2 regions of the Lysinibacillus sp. 2017 genome follow, and region 1 is predicted to be linked to the other one. Evidence: a T-box and tRNA genes for the amino acid it is inferred to sense, from the RefSeq annotation. Region 1 holds a T-box; the other holds one or more tRNA genes.

Evidence for each region. A T-box is a leader RNA that pairs with one kind of tRNA and senses whether it is charged. The one in region 1 lies ahead of ileS (isoleucine--tRNA ligase), so its partner is inferred to be a tRNA-Ile.
Region 2: it has a tRNA-Ile gene. The T-box ahead of ileS (isoleucine--tRNA ligase) is inferred to sense a tRNA for this amino acid. The anticodon was not compared.

The regions. Positions count from the first base shown of each region.
Region 1 covers NZ_CP029002.1:2,220,975-2,224,398, reverse strand. Annotated here, with positions in the region: gene DCE79_RS10750 (hypothetical protein) at 1-373, shown strand, start outside; gene DCE79_RS10745 (NIPSNAP family protein) at 506-853, shown strand; T-box leader at 936-1,175, shown strand; gene ileS (isoleucine--tRNA ligase) at 1,230-3,424, shown strand, end outside.
Region 2 covers NZ_CP029002.1:3,199,496-3,202,919, reverse strand. Annotated here, with positions in the region: rRNA gene DCE79_RS15730 (16S ribosomal RNA) at 1-1,404, shown strand, start outside; tRNA gene DCE79_RS15725 (tRNA-Ile) at 1,501-1,577, shown strand; tRNA gene DCE79_RS15720 (tRNA-Ala) at 1,613-1,688, shown strand; rRNA gene DCE79_RS15715 (23S ribosomal RNA) at 1,920-3,424, shown strand, end outside.

The DNA of each region.
Region 1 (3,424 bases):
ACAATTAATGAATGAAATTAAAGATATGGAATTTGTAAATAGAAATGATATTGCTAAATTAGTAGTAGCTTCTTATCCATCAATGAATTCTTATTCGACATGGGATAAAACGATTATAAACGAAGCCATTAATGCACTAGCAAAGCTTGAAGTGGAAAATACGCGTAAATTTAAAGAAAGTAATACTTATTATAAAGTAAAACTTTCAGACGATGAGAACTTTAAAGCATTAACCTACACGTTTTATGATAATAATTTTGTGAAAAAAGAGGACTTGGTAGGTTACATCGGTTCCACACAATATTTTAAAACCGAAGATACATTATTCGGAGATATGTTTTACCCACTTTTAGAAGCTGAATTGAATAAATAGAAAGTGTGAAAACTGACCGCAGTGTTCGTTGTTGGAGATACTGGTATGTGTTTGGTAGTAATCGCTAAACCTCTCTTTTAAATTGAATTTGTCTGATTTTTAAATAAATTATTTTAGTGAGGGGGTACTAATATGTTTTATCGTAGAAAATATTATGTTGTAAAGAATGAATTTGTAGGTACATTTAATAAGCACTTTAATGAAACTAATTTGCCTAATCAATTAAGCCACGGTAGTCGTCTAATTGGTAGATGGATGAAAGCAAACGATGATAATACTACAGAAATATTTGCTATTTGGGAATATGATAATTATGAGACTTATATTGAAATTGAAAATAAAATTAAAGCAGATGTCAATCATGTAAATAAAATTAAAAAATGGTATGACGAAAATGGTGGGAGAGAACATGTTCTATCGAAATACATATTACAAGTTAAAAATGAAAAATTGATTTCTACTGTAATTAACTCATTTTGATGATACTTTCTCGCGCCCGATTCTTTATCGTACACTTGACATTTTAAAAATTTCCAGTTACCATTATTTTCAATAAAAGCATACAAATTCGTTGATGAGAAAAAGTAGTAGTTCAATTTGTTCTACAGAGAGCCGGCATTATGGTGCAAGTCGGTGTGCAAATGTACTATGAAAATCCTCTCTGAGAAGATTAGCTGAACTAAAGTAAGCTAATTCGGATGTCTACCGTTAATAAGAACACGTATGATTGTACGTTGCTAAGTGCTATTGGTCGGTTTTTCAATAGAATTAGGGTGGTATCGCGGTTAACCCCGTCCCTTTACTTGGGACGGGGTTTTTGTATGCCTTTTATACAATAAGTATAGGAGGAATGGATATGCAAGACGATGTAAAGAGAGAAACGACCGTAGAAAGAGAAAGTAGGATTCAAAAGTTTTGGAGTAACGAAAATATTTTTGCGCACTCTGTTGACAATCGAAAAGATCACCCTACATTCGTATTTTATGAAGGACCGCCAACTGCAAATGGTTTACCACACGTAGGACATGCACTAGGTAGAACAATTAAAGATGTAGTTGCTCGCTATAAAACAATGCAAGGGTTTCAAGTTGAAAGAAAAGCAGGATGGGATACACATGGTTTACCTGTCGAGCTAGGAGTTGAAAAAGAGTTGGGTATCTCTGGTAAACAAGAGGTTGAAAAGTATGGTGTCCAACCGTTTATCGAGAAATGCAAAGAAAGTGTATTTAAGTATGAACTAAAGTGGAGAGCATTCACAGATCAATTAGGTTATTGGGTTAATATGGATAATCCTTATTTGACATTGAGTAATGACTATATAGAATCCGTATGGAATATTTTAAGTCATGTTCATAAAGATGGACGCTTGTATAAGGGGCATCGTGTATCTCCATATTGTCCAAGTTGTCAAACTTCCCTAAGTTCTCATGAAGTTGCACAGGGTTATAAAGATGTAAAAGACTTATCTGCTACTGTGAAGTTTAAAGTTCAGGGAAAGGAGGAGTATTTTCTTGGATGGACAACAACGCCGTGGACATTACCTGCAAATGTTGCATTAGCGATGAATGAAACCATATCATATGCGAGGGTTTTGAAAGATGGAGAAGTTTATATTGTTGCCAAATCCTTAATAGAAAAGCTTTTCCAGGGGGAAGTGGAGATAATCTCTGAACATACTGGTGCAGACTTTGAAGGAGTTCGCTACGAAGCACCATTTCAATATGTTCAAGTAGAGAGAGGACATGAGGTTGTACTTGCAGACTATGTAACAGAATTAAGTGGGACGGGCATTGTTCATATCGCACCAGCTTATGGTGAAGACGATTACAGAACTGTACAACAAAATGAATTATCATTTATAAACGTGGTAGATTCAAAAGGATGCTATACAGCTGAAGTGTCAGAGTTAAAAGGTAGATTCGTTAAAGATTGTGATGTAGAGATTATTAAATTGTTGGCAGAAAAACAGCTTCTGTTCTCGAAAGAAAAATATGAGCATAGTTATCCTCATTGCTGGCGTTGTGATTCGCCACTACTTTATTACGCGACAGATAGTTGGTTTATCAACATGTCGGCGTTAAGGGATGAGTTGATTGAAAATAATAATCAGGTAAATTGGTATCCAGACCATATAAAACAAGGACGCTTTGGTAAATTTTTAGAAAATGTAGTGGATTGGAATATTAGTCGAAACCGCTATTGGGGAACGCCTTTAAATATTTGGATTTGTGAAGACTGTGGTCATGAAGAAGCGCCGAAAAGTATAGAGGCATTAAAAGATTTAGTTAAACAACCATTTAATACGGATCTCGAGCTACACAAACCATATATCGATGAAATTACTTGTGAATGTCCAATCTGTCAAAGTGAGATGAAACGTACGCCAGAAGTAATTGACGTTTGGTTTGATAGCGGTTCAATGCCGTTTGCACAATATCACTATCCATTTGAAAATGATGAAAAGTTTAAACAACAATTTCCAGCAGATGTTGTCATCGAAGGAATTGATCAAACAAGAGGATTCTTTTATAGTCTCTTAGCTGTATCGACATTATTCACTGGCAAAGCCCCTTATAAAAATGTGTTATCTCTAGGCCATGTTTTAGATGAAAATGGTCAAAAAATGTCTAAAAGCAAAGGGAATGCATTGGATCCAGTAGAATTAATGGAACAGTACGGAGCAGATGCACTTCGCTGGTCATTACTTGTTGATAGTTCGCCTTGGAATCCGAAACGATTTGCAAAACGTAATGTACAAGAAGCGAAGTCGAAATTAATTGATACATTAGACAATACATTTAAGTTTTATCAGCTATATGCCGAAATTGACCAATTTACGTATAATTCAGCACATGTAGGAGAACGCTCGACGTTAGATCAATGGATTCTTTCAAGATTGCATAAGACGATTCAAAAAGTGACGAACTTCATGGAGGAATATCAATTTACACAAGCATCTAGAGAAATTGCTCAGTTAGTAGAAGAGCTTAGTAATTGGTACATCCGCCGTTCTAGAAATCGCTTTTGGGCAAATGGCATGAGTGCAGATAA
Region 2 (3,424 bases), 980 kb from region 1:
AACTTCGGGAAACCGGAGCTAATACCGAATAATATTTTTCTCCTCATGGAGAGTTATTGAAAGACGGTTTCGGCTGTCACTGTAAGATGGGCCCGCGGCGCATTAGCTAGTTGGTGAGGTAACGGCTCACCAAGGCAACGATGCGTAGCCGACCTGAGAGGGTGATCGGCCACACTGGGACTGAGACACGGCCCAGACTCCTACGGGAGGCAGCAGTAGGGAATCTTCCACAATGGGCGAAAGCCTGATGGAGCAATGCCGCGTGAGTGAAGAAGGATTTCGGTTCGTAAAACTCTGTTGCAAGGGAAGAACAAGTAGCGTAGTAACTGGCGCTACCTTGACGGTACCTTGTTAGAAAGCCACGGCTAACTACGTGCCAGCAGCCGCGGTAATACGTAGGTGGCAAGCGTTGTCCGGAATTATTGGGCGTAAAGCGCGCGCAGGTGGTTCCTTAAGTCTGATGTGAAAGCCCACGGCTCAACCGTGGAGGGTCATTGGAAACTGGGGAACTTGAGTGCAGAAGAGGATAGTGGAATTCCAAGTGTAGCGGTGAAATGCGTAGAGATTTGGAGGAACACCAGTGGCGAAGGCGACTATCTGGTCTGTAACTGACACTGAGGCGCGAAAGCGTGGGGAGCAAACAGGATTAGATACCCTGGTAGTCCACGCCGTAAACGATGAGTGCTAAGTGTTGGGGGGTTTCCGCCCCTCAGTGCTGCAGCTAACGCATTAAGCACTCCGCCTGGGGAGTACGGTCGCAAGACTGAAACTCAAAGGAATTGACGGGGGCCCGCACAAGCGGTGGAGCATGTGGTTTAATTCGAAGCAACGCGAAGAACCTTACCAGGTCTTGACATCCCATTGACCACTGTAGAGATACAGTTTTCCCTTCGGGGACAACGGTGACAGGTGGTGCATGGTTGTCGTCAGCTCGTGTCGTGAGATGTTGGGTTAAGTCCCGCAACGAGCGCAACCCTTGTTCTTAGTTGCCATCATTTAGTTGGGCACTCTAAGGAGACTGCCGGTGATAAACCGGAGGAAGGTGGGGATGACGTCAAATCATCATGCCCCTTATGACCTGGGCTACACACGTGCTACAATGGACGATACAAACGGTTGCCAACCCGCGAGGGGGAGCTAATCCGATAAAATCGTTCTCAGTTCGGATTGTAGGCTGCAACTCGCCTACATGAAGCCGGAATCGCTAGTAATCGTGGATCAGCATGCCACGGTGAATACGTTCCCGGGCCTTGTACACACCGCCCGTCACACCACGAGAGTTTGTAACACCCGAAGTCGGTGAGGTAACCCTTGTGGAGCCAGCCGCCGAAGGTGGGATAGATGATTGGGGTGAAGTCGTAACAAGGTAGCCGTATCGGAAGGTGCGGCTGGATCACCTCCTTTCTAAGGATTTTTCGGAATCATTCCTTCGGGGAATGAAACATTAACGTTTGCTGTTCAGTTTTGAAGGTTTATGAAACAAATTTATATCTTCTAAGAGGGCCTATAGCTCAGCTGGTTAGAGCGCACGCCTGATAAGCGTGAGGTCGATGGTTCGAGTCCATTTAGGCCCACCATATAAATTATTTTATATACCTCTTATACAAACATTGGGGCCTTAGCTCAGCTGGGAGAGCGCCTGCCTTGCACGCAGGAGGTCAGCGGTTCGATCCCGCTAGGCTCCACCAATAAAATATTTGTTCCTTACACTAGCGCTATTGTCGCAAAGCTGTATGAAGCAAATTCAGCGAAGCTTATTCACGATGTGATTGAAGTCAGCTGCTTTGTTCTTTGAAAACTGGATAAAACGACATTGAAAGCAATAAACAAATTTTCTATTAGTAATGATAGATCACAAACGTCAAGTAATTGACGTGCAAACTTAAATCTTGAACTTGTTCAAGTTTAACTAAACTTTTGGTTAAGTTAATAAGGGCGCACGGTGGATGCCTTGGCACTAGGAGTCGATGAAGGACGGCACTAACACCGATATGCCTCGGGGAGCTGTAAGTAAGCTTTGATCCGGGGATTTCCGAATGGGGGAACCCACTATCTTTAATCGGATAGTATCTACACGTGAATTCATAGCGTGATGAGGACAGACGCAGAGAACTGAAACATCTAAGTACCTGCAGGAACAGAAAGAAAATTCGATTCCCTGAGTAGCGGCGAGCGAAACGGGAAGAGCCCAAACCAAAGAGCTTGCTCTTTGGGGTTGTAGGACATTCTATACGGAGTTACAAAAGAATGAGCTAGACGAAGCGACTTGGAAAGGTCCGCGAAACAAGGTAAAAGCCCTGTAGTCAAAAGTTCATTCCCTCCAGAGTGTATCCTGAGTACGGCGGAACACGTGAAATTCCGTCGGAATCTGGGAGGACCATCTCCCAAGGCTAAATACTACCTAGTGACCGATAGTGAACCAGTACCGTGAGGGAAAGGTGAAAAGCACCCCGGAAGGGGAGTGAAATAGATCCTGAAACCGTGTGCCTACAAGTAGTTAGAGCCCGTTAATGGGTGATAGCGTGCCTTTTGTAGAATGAACCGGCGAGTTACGATTACGTGCGAGGTTAAGTTGAGAAGACGGAGCCGCAGCGAAAGCGAGTCTGAATAGGGCGAATTAGTACGTGGTCGTAGACCCGAAACCAGGTGATCTACCCATGTCCAGGGTGAAGGTGAGGTAACACTTACTGGAGGCCCGAACCCACGCATGTTGAAAAATGCGGGGATGAGGTGTGGGTAGCGGAGAAATTCCAATCGAACCTGGAGATAGCTGGTTCTCTCCGAAATAGCTTTAGGGCTAGCCTCGTGATTGAGAATACTGGAGGTAGAGCACTGTTTGGACTAGGGGCCCATCTCGGGTTACCGAATTCAGACAAACTCCGAATGCCAGATATTTATACACGGGAGTCAGACTGCGAGTGATAAGATCCGTAGTCAAAAGGGAAACAGCCCAGACCACCAGCTAAGGTCCCAAAGTAATCGTTAAGTGGAAAAGGATGTGGCGTTGCTTAGACAACCAGGATGTTGGCTTAGAAGCAGCCATCATTTAAAGAGTGCGTAATAGCTCACTGGTCGAGTGACACTGCGCCGAAAATGTATCGGGGCTAAACGATTCACCGAAGCTGTGGATGCATCCGTATGGATGCGTGGTAGGAGAGCGTTCTAAGGGCGTTGAAGTCAGACCGGAAGGACTGGTGGAGCGCTTAGAAGTGAGAATGCCGGTATGAGTAGCGAAACATGGGTGAGAATCCCATGCACCGTATGACTAAGGTTTCCTGAGGAAGGCTCGTCCGCTCAGGGTTAGTCGGGACCTAAGCCGAGGCCGATAGGCGTAGGCGATGGACAACAGGTTGATATTCCTGTACCACCTCCTCACCGTTTGAGAAATGGGGGGACGCAGTAGGATAGGGTAAGCAGAGCGTTG